Regions from separate parts of the Pseudoalteromonas sp. SWN166 genome, predicted to be linked through region 1. Evidence: predicted binding sites of a transcription regulator. Region 1 holds the regulator's gene; the other holds the start of a gene.
The links. The regulator FliA, encoded in region 1, starts transcription of late flagellar genes. The targets are predictions, from matches to a motif close to CTAAAGNTNNNNNNNNNNNNGCCGATA.

Region 1 (7,336 bases):
AACTAAACTTAATAATAAGCTCCCAATCCCCGACGACTATAAGTATTAAACTGCTAACTTAGTAACTTGGAATAGTTATTGCTAATTCTACGTAGTGTCAATTTTTTGAAATTGTAGAATTATGAGTTTTAAAGCGGTATTACAACAACTTAACAGAGATAAAAAAGACTATGCCAAAGGGGTAGGTACTCCTTTGCTGGTGCTTGCTGCCTTAGGAATGGTGATTTTACCGTTACCGCCATTTTTACTCGATATTCTTTTCTCGTTTAATATTGCCCTCGCATTAGTGGTTTTACTCGTGACTGTTTACACGATGAAGCCGGTTGAGTTTGGTATATTCCCCTCTGTACTACTTATCGCTACGATTATGCGCTTAGCGCTTAACGTGGCCAGTACTCGTGTTGTACTACTTGAAGGTCACAATGGTGGTGACTCTGCAGGTAAAGTAATTGAAGCGTTTGGTTCAGTGGTTATTGGTGGTAACTACGCTGTTGGTTTGGTCGTATTTTTAATTCTGATCATTATTAACTTTGTGGTAATTACTAAAGGTGCTGGGCGTATTTCTGAGGTATCTGCACGTTTCACCCTTGATGCAATGCCGGGTAAGCAAATGGCCATTGACGCCGATTTAAACGCTGGTTTTATCAGTGCTGAGCAAGCGCGTGACCGCCGTGAGGAAGTAACACGCGAGGCCGATTTTTACGGTTCAATGGATGGTGCAAGTAAATTTGTAAAAGGCGACGCCATTGCAGGTATTGTCATATTAATCATCAATATTGTTGGTGGTTTATTTGTAGGGATGATTCAGCACAATATGGGCTTTGGCGATGCCATGGAAGTATATACATTACTTACCATTGGTGATGGCTTAGTTGCTCAACTTCCTTCTTTATTGCTTTCTATTGGTACTGCAATTGTTGTAACACGCCAAAATGAATCGCTCAATATGGGTGACCAATTCAAGAAACAACTTGGTAATGAAAAGTCATTATTTATTGCTTCAGGTATTTTGATCATCATGGGTATTGTGCCTGGCATGCCGCACTTTGCTTTTTTGAGTTTAGGTGCGTTACTAGGCTATTTAGCTTACTACACACAACAAAGTAAATTAAAAGCCGCTGCTGCAGAAGCTGAAGAGGCCGCCAATGGTGGAAGTGCAGCAACGGGTGTTGCAAATAAACAAGAACAAAAAGAACTTGGTTGGGATGACGTTCAACAGGTTGATGTAATTGGCTTAGAAGTAGGTTACAGATTAATTCCTTTAGTTGACCAATCACAAGGTGGTGAGTTACTTAATCGTATTAAAGGTGTACGTAAAAAGCTTTCCCAAGAACTTGGTTTTTTGGTGCCGCCTGTGCATATTCGCGATAATTTAGAGCTTGACCCTAATGCTTACAGAATAACGTTAATGGGTGTTTCAACCGGTGAGAGCGAGCTTAAACATGGCGACGAGCTAGCGATTAACCCAGGGCAAGTATTTGGTCCAATTAAAGGCGTTGACACTAAAGACCCTGCTTTTGGCCTTGATGCAGTATGGATAAAACCCGATCAAAAAGATGAAGCGCAATCACTCGGTTATACCGTAGTTGATTCTGCCACGGTAGTTGCAACCCATATTAGCCAGTTATTAACCAACAGTGCAGCGTTATTACTAGGACATGAAGAAGTCCAAAACTTGCTTGATATGCTTGCTAAAAGTCATCCTCGTTTAGTGGAAGGACTAGTACCCGATGTATTACCATTAACTGCAATTGTAAAAGTACTACAAAATTTATTGAATGAAGGGGTGGCTATTCGCGACATGCGCTCAATTGTTCAAACCCTTGTTGAATATGGCCCGCGTAGCCAAGACCCTGATGTATTAACGGCCGCAGTGCGTATTTCTCTGCGTAGATTAATTGTTCAAGATGCGGTGGGTATGTCATCAGAAATCCCTGTCATAACCTTGGCGCCTGAGTTGGAACAGATGTTGCATCAGTCATTACAAAATGCAGGCGATGAAGGTGCCGGTATTGAGCCAGGACTTGCAGAGCGACTTCAAGTGTCATTGACACAAGCGCATCAAAATCAAGAAATGGCCGGTGAACCTTCTATATTGCTAACGTCAGGAATGTTACGCACTGTGTTATCTCGTTTTGTTAAGTACACCATTCCAGGATTGAGAGTGATGTCTTATCAAGAGGTACCAGATGAAAGACAGATCAAGATTGTTAGCTCTGTAGGCCAACAATAAGATTTTAACAGGGGTTGAATCATGAAAATTAAACGTTTTTTTGCTAAAGATATGCGCACAGCACTTAAAGAAGTTAAAGATGAGTTAGGTGTTGATGCGGTTATTATGTCAAATAAGAAGCTGGCTAACGGTGTAGAAATTGTAGCGGCAGTTGATTATGACAAAGCAGCCCCTAAAGTAGCAGCGCAGCCACAGCGTACTGCTGAGCCTCGTGTTCAAGCGCCACAGCAAAGTATGCATAATTTTATAAAGCCAGAGCCTCAGCGTGCCAAACCTGAGCCTCAAGCAAAAGTGGCTGACAGCTTACAAGCATTATTAGAGCGTCAATCACCGCGTCCACGTTCTCCTGAACTAGCATCTATGTTTTCACAATCGGGTATTGATACTACCGATAACTATCAAGAACCTGCTGCGCAGCCGCGTACTAAAAATATGTTTGCACGTGATGATGTAGCCCAGGCACGTCCACAAACTCAAGCCGATAGCTTAGGTTTTGATGATTTAGACCGCGACTTTGATGATTTAGATAGCCCGGTAACTGCTCGCCCACAAAATAAAAATAATGAAAGCGAAGAAATGACAACAATGCGTGAAGAAATGAACGCAATTCGTCAATTATTAGAACATCAAGTATCGGGTTTAATGCAGCAAGATATGGCACGTCGCGACCCAACTCGTGCTTGTATGGTTGACCGTTTGGTCGGCATGGGTATTGATAAAGAAGTCGCGCAGCAAATGGCATGTTTTGTACCTGACGATGTATCTCGTCAACAAGGCTGGAAAGCATTGCTAACAATGGTTGAAGATCAAATGCAAACAACCAATAACGAAATACTTCGCCAAGGTGGTGTATATGCGTTAGTGGGTCCAACCGGTGTGGGCAAAACCACGACAGTTGCTAAGCTTGCAGCGTTAGGTGCACAAAAGTATGGCGCTGATAAAGTGGCCTTAATAACCACTGATACGTACAGAATTGGTGCTTATGAGCAGCTTGCAACTTACGGCCGTATTATTGGTTGTGGTGTTAAACAAGTTAAAGATGCTAATGAGTTAGCTGAAGTTTTATATCATTTACGAAATAAACGTCTAGTGTTAATTGATACGGCAGGTATGAGCCAACGAGATTTACGCTTAACTGAGCAGTTAAATACGTTAATGCGCAACCAACGTGTGGACATTCGCAACTACCTGGTACTCAGTGCCACAGCGCAAATGAATGTATTACAAGAAACTGTACGCCACTTTAAAAAAGTACAGTTAAGTGGTTGTATTTTCACCAAGTTAGATGAATCATTAAGTTTGGGTGAGATTATTAGTATTGCGATTCAAAATCGCCTTCCAATAGGGTATCTTACTAACGGACAACGAGTACCAGAAGATATTCGTGTTGCAAATGCTGAAAAACTAGTGAAAAAGGCTGAGCAATTATATTTAAAAAGAACAAAAGCACAACATTCAAGGCATCAAGCAGTGGCGCCAAGTACAGTAGGGATGTATGATTAACACAGTATTAGATCAAGCAAGCGGCCTGCGCAAAATGAGTCAAAACAATAACAACGGCGTTAAAGTTATCGCTGTAACCGGTGGTAAAGGTGGGGTGGGGAAAACAAATGTTTCTCTAAATACCGCTATTGCACTAGGGCAGCAAGGTAATAGAGTACTAGTACTGGATGCTGACCTAGGTTTAGCAAATTGTGATGTGATGCTTGGTTTACGTGTAGAGCGTAATTTATCACATGTTTTGTCTGGTGAATGTGAGCTTGACGAAATTTTAGTTGAAGGTCCTGCTGGTATTAAAATTGTACCCGCTACATCGGGTTCGCAAAGTATGGTTGAGTTATCACCATCGGAGCATGCTGGACTAATTCGTGCGTTTAGCGAATTGAATACCGAATTTGATATTTTAATTGTAGATACAGCCGCTGGTATTTCGGACATGGTGCTGAGCTTTTCGCGCGCAGCACAAGATGTAATGGTTGTGGTATGTGATGAGCCAACATCAATCACAGATGCTTACGCACTTATTAAAGTATTAAGCCGTGAGCATGGCGTTTATAAATTTAAAATTGTTGCCAATATGGTCCGCAGTATGCGTGAAGGCACTGAATTATTTGCAAAGCTATCTAAGGTTACCGATCGCTTTTTAGATGTATCAATGGAGCTAGTAGCAACGGTTCCTTATGACGAAAATATGCGTAAAGCAACGCGTCGTCAAAAAGTAATAGTTGAGCTCTTTCCAAATTCGCCAGCCGCTCTTGCGTTTAAAACGCTGGCAACAAAAGCAGTTAAATGGCCAATACCAAACCAACCATCTGGGCATTTAGAGTTTTTCATTGAGAAACTAGTAAACGGCTAATTATGACAATATTGGTGAATAGAGCTATGGGATATCAATCAACACAAAACTTAAATGTGATTGTTGAGAAGCATGCATCACTTGTCAAAAAAGTGGCATGTCATCTAATTGCTCGATTACCACCTAGCGTTCAGCTTGATGATTTAATTCAATCAGGAATGATAGGTTTAATAGAAGCTTCAAAAAACTTCGATGCAACTAAGGGCGCAAGCTTTGAAACCTTTGCAGGTATTCGTATTCGCGGTGCCATGCTTGATGAAATGCGCCGTGGTGACTGGGCTCCTCGCTCAGTACATCGTAAAAGCCGACAAGTTGCAGAAGCAATTACTGGGCTCGAAAGTAGGCTTAATCGCGAACCAACAGATACAGAAGTTGCTGAAAAACTTGAAATTTCACTCAATGAGTACCATCATATTTTAAATGATGTGAATGCGAGTAAAATACTAGGTATTGAAGACCTTGGTGTTGATGAGGATGTTATTACTCCCGTAGGCCAAGATTTAGCGCAAGATAAACCTTTTAATAATGTTAAAAATGATCGGTTTAATGAGTCTTTGCTAAGTGCAATTAAGTCATTACCAGAGCGTGATGCAATGGTGCTTTCTTTGTACTATAACGATGAAATGAATTTAAAAGAAATAGGACATATACTCGATGTAAGTGAATCGCGTGTAAGTCAGATACATGGTCAGGCGATGATTAAGCTTAAAGCTAAAATCAATGACTGGATAAATTAGTAGTAAGTAAACAAAGGTTAATACCTCACTGGGGGATGTTTTGGATAAAAACATGAAAATTCTTGTAGTTGATGATTTTTCAACGATGAGACGCATTATAAAAAACCTGTTACGTGATTTAGGTTTCACTAACGTTCAAGAAGCTGATGACGGGTCTACAGCTTTGCCTATGTTGCAAAATCAAGTGTTTGATTTTGTAGTTACTGATTGGAATATGCCTGGAATGCAAGGTATTGACCTTTTAAGAGCAATTCGTGCAGATGATAAGTTAAAACATATCCCTGTATTAATGGTAACGGCAGAAGCTAAAAAAGAACAAATAATAGCTGCAGCGCAAGCTGGCGTTAATGGTTATATTGTTAAGCCTTTTACGGCTGGAACATTAAAAACTAAGTTAGAAAAAGTATTTGAACGCTTAGGCTAATGATGGGGGAGAGGCTTATGCCAGCACTAGCTGCGCCTCAAATAACGTTAGAACAAGCTCGTCAGCTCGTTGTTTTTTTAGAAAATGATGAGCAAGATAAAGCAAATCAGTTGATTTTAGAGACTGCCTCGCAAGAGCAGTCTGAATTATTTGCTGAAGTTGGAAAGTTGACCCGTCAATTGCACGAAGCCCTCAAAAGTTTTGAGCTTGACACTCGCTTAACTAACATAACGACTGATGCTATTCCAGATGCTAAAAAGCGGCTTAATTATGTTATAGAAATGACAGAAAATGCGGCTAATAAAACAATGGATGCAGTGGAGGCTAGTCTTCCTATAGCCCAGCAATTAGCAGATGAAATATCTCATATCAAACCGACATGGGATCGTTTAATGAGCCGCGAGATCGAGCTTGGTGAGTTTAAACAACTTTGCCACAGTATCGATAAGTTTATGAATAACTCTCATCATAAAACAGATGAGCTTCAAAGCTTAATGACAAATGTACTAATGGCTCAAGACTATCAAGACTTAACAGGCCAAGTTATTCGCCGTGTTATAGAACTTGTTAGGGAAGTAGAAGAAAGCTTACTTCATCTTTTAACAGCGTTTGCTGAACAAGATGACAGTGACAGCACCGTGAATAAAGTAGAACAACAAAAAATAAAAGAACCAGTTGCCACACAAACTTTAGCAGGTCCTGAAGGCCCTATTATTGATAAAGAATCGCGTAACGATGTTGTATCTGATCAAGATGAAGTCGATGATCTTTTATCAAGTTTGGGCTTCTAAGAGGAGAGTAACTGCATGTTTGAAGTCGATGAAGATATTTTACAAGACTTTCTCGTAGAGGCAGGAGAAATCCTAGAGCTTTTATCTGAACAGTTGGTTGAACTGGAAAATAATCCAGAAGATACAGAGTTACTAAACGCTATATTTAGAGGCTTTCACACTGTAAAAGGTGGTGCAGGCTTTTTAGCTATGACAGAACTTGTTGATGCTTGTCATGGTGCTGAAAACGTATTTGATTTATTACGTCAAGGCGTGCGGACGGTCAATTCAGAGTTAATGGATGTTATTTTACAAGCGCTCGACACCATTAATGAAATGTTCGCGACTATCCAAAATAGGGATAAGCCAGAACCTGCAGATCCTGAATTACTTCATACCCTTCACATTTTAGGCCTACCTCCAACAGAAGATGAGCTTAACGGTGTATCTTCGAACAATGAAGTTGAACAACCTCAAAACGAAGTAGTTGATACGCCCATAGTTGATGACGAAGATCCGTTTGCATTTGATGAACTATTTAGCGGAACGCCTTCGGTTAGCGATGCTGAAATTGATGAAATAACTGAAGACGAATTTGAAAACTTACTGGATGAACTACACGGTAAAGGACAAGGTCCTGTAATTGAGAAGCCAGTAGCAAGCAGCAATGACTTTAATGGTGACATTACTGATGATGAATTTGATAGCTTATTAGATGAGTTACATGGAGTTGGCAGTTTTGGTGATGTTGCTAGTAAAGCACCTGTAGAACCAGCAAAACCAGCCTCAAGCCCGGTTAATTCATCAGATGATGAA
Region 2 (3,633 bases), on a different contig from region 1:
CTTAATTAAATTAAGTATTATTCGTCATCATCTAAATCTAACTGTTGACGCTGAGCAGGTCGAGCTAAAATCTCTACATAGAAAGAGGTCAAACCTTGCTTTTCAATTTCGCCAATTTGGTTACTTAATTCAGCAACGTGCACAACTTGCGCATCTTCAGCTGTATTACCAAACTTACAGTCAAATGCCCAATAGTCAGCATCTTCAGGTAGCGTTTTATTACGCTCTCTTTTCAAATATTTTTTCACTTCGTGCTTTGCAGCATCAACCATACGAGGGTATTTGATTTTCTCGTGATTTAGCGTGAATGTTTTCTTCATTACGTTCCTAATTACCTTGGTTTAATGATAATGGCATTTCATGTCATACCATTTGACGCCATTATAGCAATTGCATTTAATTTTTGGATGCTTTTTTTTCATTAAATCAATTATTAGCAAATATATAAAGCAGACCCGTTATAAAGCATATATTAACTGATGATTATTACAATCATATATCACACAGCAATAAGCTGAAGTGGTTGATGTATTGCATCATTATTAAGGCTGTCATAAAAAGCTGCTGCATCTATTGGTGGATTAGCTAATTGCGTTTGTTCGCTTTTAATTCTTCTTCTGACAGCAAGTTCACAGTTATCTATTATATGAAGTGGAATATGCTTATCATCATTTCTAATCGCAAGCGGTTCAGGGTTTAAGCATTGTATTAGCTTAATGCTCGTCATGCCGCTACGCTCTCCTTCTTGAGATATTAATGCAGCATTGAATTGTCCAACCAACATATTATATTCATCAGAGGCTAAAAGTTGTTTTGGACCTGCGCCAAATTGCTTTCTTAATACCTCTTCTTCTATAACTAAATTATCTATTTCAGTTTTTGGTAAATGAAATTGACTAAAGTCGAGTGCGTCATGTGACAACATTGCTAATAATAGTGAAAATTCGCCACGACGATTTTCATGCACACTATTATTGAGTCTACTGTTTAACTGACTCTCTGTGATTAACAAATCATCTATTTGCATAGTCTTTAGCCGATTGTGGTAACTGATAGATATTTATCGGCTTTATTTCAATTTTCTTTAGCTTTTTTCTTTACTTAAATACGCAATTTGCTATTATCAGCGCCGTTGCATTGGAGGGGTTCCCGAGCGGCCAAAGGGATCAGACTGTAAATCTGACGGCTCAGCCTTCGCTGGTTCGAATCCAGCTCCCTCCACCACTTTTCTTACCGCTAAGTTAAGTGGGGCCAAATGCAATAAAATTAGTGTGGAGGGGTTCCCGAGCGGCCAAAGGGATCAGACTGTAAATCTGACGGCTCAGCCTTCGCTGGTTCGAATCCAGCTCCCTCCACCACTTCTCTACTTTTCCTATATTCCTATATTCCTATATTCCTATATTCCTATATTCCTATATTCCTATATTCCTATATTCCTATATTCAGCAGTATCAAAACACCCACTGCAAACTCATACCATTTTGTTTTAACCAATTAGAGGATGCTTTGTAATCGGGGAAAAACGCCTCTACTCGTTGCCAAAAAGCTTTGCTATGGTTCAAATACTTTAGATGAGCAAGTTCATGAACAATCACATAATCTATCGCATGATAAGGAGCACCGATAAGATGCAAATTAAAAGTGAGTTCTCGCTTACTATTACAACTCCCCCACTTTCGCTTATAAACCCCTATTTTTAGATCGTCCGGTAGCTCTTCATTCATCTGAGTGCAAAAATACGCTAAACGCATTTCTATATAAGCAATAAGCTGCTCTTTTAGATAAGCCTCTAATAGCTGTTGATACTTTTGAGAAGTGTTTTTAACTCGAGGGGATATTGTAATGAGTAAATGGTTATCATATTGGGTTACTTTGGAATCTTGACCTGAGTCCAGTTTCAAATAAATAGTTTCTGAAAAAATACTGATTTTTTTAGACTCGAAAGGATATTGCTTAGTGTCCTCAATTAAAAATTGCTTTTTTAATTGCTCTGCAACCCACTCTTGTTTGTCAAATAACCAAGTGTCAATGTGCTTTTTTGCGACAAAATGTGGGGCATACACAGTCACATTTTGATTGTGTACTTTTATAGCAACTGTTTTGCGTCTAACACTTTTCTTTAACTTATATTCAAACACTCAATTTCTCATAAACTTTTTATTATAACTCAACCCTGCGTAGGCTAAAAACAGGCGTATTAAAACTTAACATTATAAAATGTGTGATATTAAAACAAAAAAACAGATTTAGAAAAACAATAATTGCTGATTAAAAGGTAGTATAAAGTTATAAAGACATTATTTTAGACGGTTAACTTAATTAACAGTTTATTTATTAGTAAATTAGATTAAACTTGTGCAATAAAGACTATATTTTGAGCCATTATGTTATCAGCTTTTTTCATTACTGACCAAGACCCAAGCTTAATTATTAATGGCGTTTATGATCCTGTTTTAGTTTCAATGTCTATCCTGATTGCTATTTTTGCAGCTTTTTTTACGACTCGCCTTATCGATTTAGCAAAAGAAACTGAGTTCCCTGGTTATCAACGTATAGCAAATATGACCGCAGCGACTGTTTTTTCAGCCGGCATTTGGAGTATGCATTTTATCGGTATGCTCGCGTTTTCATTGTGTACCAACATTAGTTACGATCCAACCATTACACTGCTGTCTTTTTTACCCGCATTTTTTGCTTGTCAGTATGCAATATCGATGCTGGTGAACAGTAATGGTAACTTAAAAGTATTATCTATTTGTTCCGTGCTACTTGGCGCTGGTATTGGCACTATGCATTACAGTGGTATGGCCGCAATGGAGCTTGCTCCACTTCTTCGGTACGACCCTCTCACATTTGGTTTATCAATTATAGTTGCCGTTGTTCTTTCTTTTATTGCTTTGTACAGTCGCTTTAATCTTGAACGTGTTTTACCAGGCCTAACACCGCTGCAAAATAATTTAATCAGCGCAACAATTCTTGGATTAGCAGTTGCTGGCATGCATTATATGGGAATGGTTGCAACACGATTTGTAGCAACTTCTCCACTCATTTACGATGATGTAAATGCTAATGCAGGCCTCACCTTTGTAGCTATTGCTGTAGCAACTGCAACAATTGCAATCACGAGTATTGTTGCAGTTATAAATGGCATGGTTCGATACCGTATGTTGCTCGAAGAAAAGTCAGCAGACGAGTCTCGCTTAAACGCAATTTTAGGCACTGCCATTGATGGAATTGTAACGATTGATCATACAGGCATTATTTTAAGTTTTAACGAATCAGCCAGTAAAATTTTTGGCTGGCGTGAAAATGAAGTACAAAATCATAATATTAAAATGCTAATGGATGATGCTATCGCGATGCATCACGATAGCTACCTTTCTAAAGCTAAAAATATTGATTTAGGCAAAGTAATCGGTGTTAACCGTGAAATTTTTGCAAAGCATAAGAATGGCCACTTATTCCCGATTCGCTTGGGGATTGGAGAAGTTAATCAGCCAGGGCAAAACCCTCTATACGTTGGCTTCATTACAGACTTATCAGAGCAGCGAGCTTTACAAAAAAGCCTTGAAGAAAAAGAACAAAAATACCGCTCTTTAATGGATAACATGCCAGGTGTGGCTTTTAGGTGTA

Region 2: I6F49_RS17830 (VC2046/SO_2500 family protein) is a predicted target of FliA. The motif match lies at 1,062-1,088, and genes of this name have one in related genera.

Annotation. Positions count from the first base shown of each region.
Region 1 covers NZ_JADYXB010000007.1:95,358-102,693, forward strand. Annotated here, with positions in the region: gene flhB (flagellar biosynthesis protein FlhB) at 1-49, shown strand, start outside; gene flhA (flagellar biosynthesis protein FlhA) at 122-2,233, shown strand; gene flhF (flagellar biosynthesis protein FlhF) at 2,255-3,736, shown strand; gene I6F49_RS06225 (MinD/ParA family ATP-binding protein) at 3,729-4,589, shown strand; gene I6F49_RS06230 (RNA polymerase sigma factor FliA) at 4,616-5,326, shown strand; gene cheY (chemotaxis response regulator CheY) at 5,367-5,750, shown strand; gene I6F49_RS06240 (protein phosphatase CheZ) at 5,768-6,541, shown strand; gene I6F49_RS06245 (chemotaxis protein CheA) at 6,557-7,336, shown strand, end outside.
Region 2 covers NZ_JADYXB010000043.1:13,213-16,845, forward strand. Annotated here, with positions in the region: gene I6F49_RS17825 (DUF6172 family protein) at 18-320, opposite strand; gene I6F49_RS17830 (VC2046/SO_2500 family protein) at 500-1,027, opposite strand; tRNA gene I6F49_RS17835 (tRNA-Tyr) at 1,140-1,224, shown strand; tRNA gene I6F49_RS17840 (tRNA-Tyr) at 1,274-1,358, shown strand; gene I6F49_RS17845 (M48 family metallopeptidase) at 1,452-2,138, opposite strand; gene I6F49_RS17850 (MHYT domain-containing protein) at 2,385-3,633, shown strand, end outside.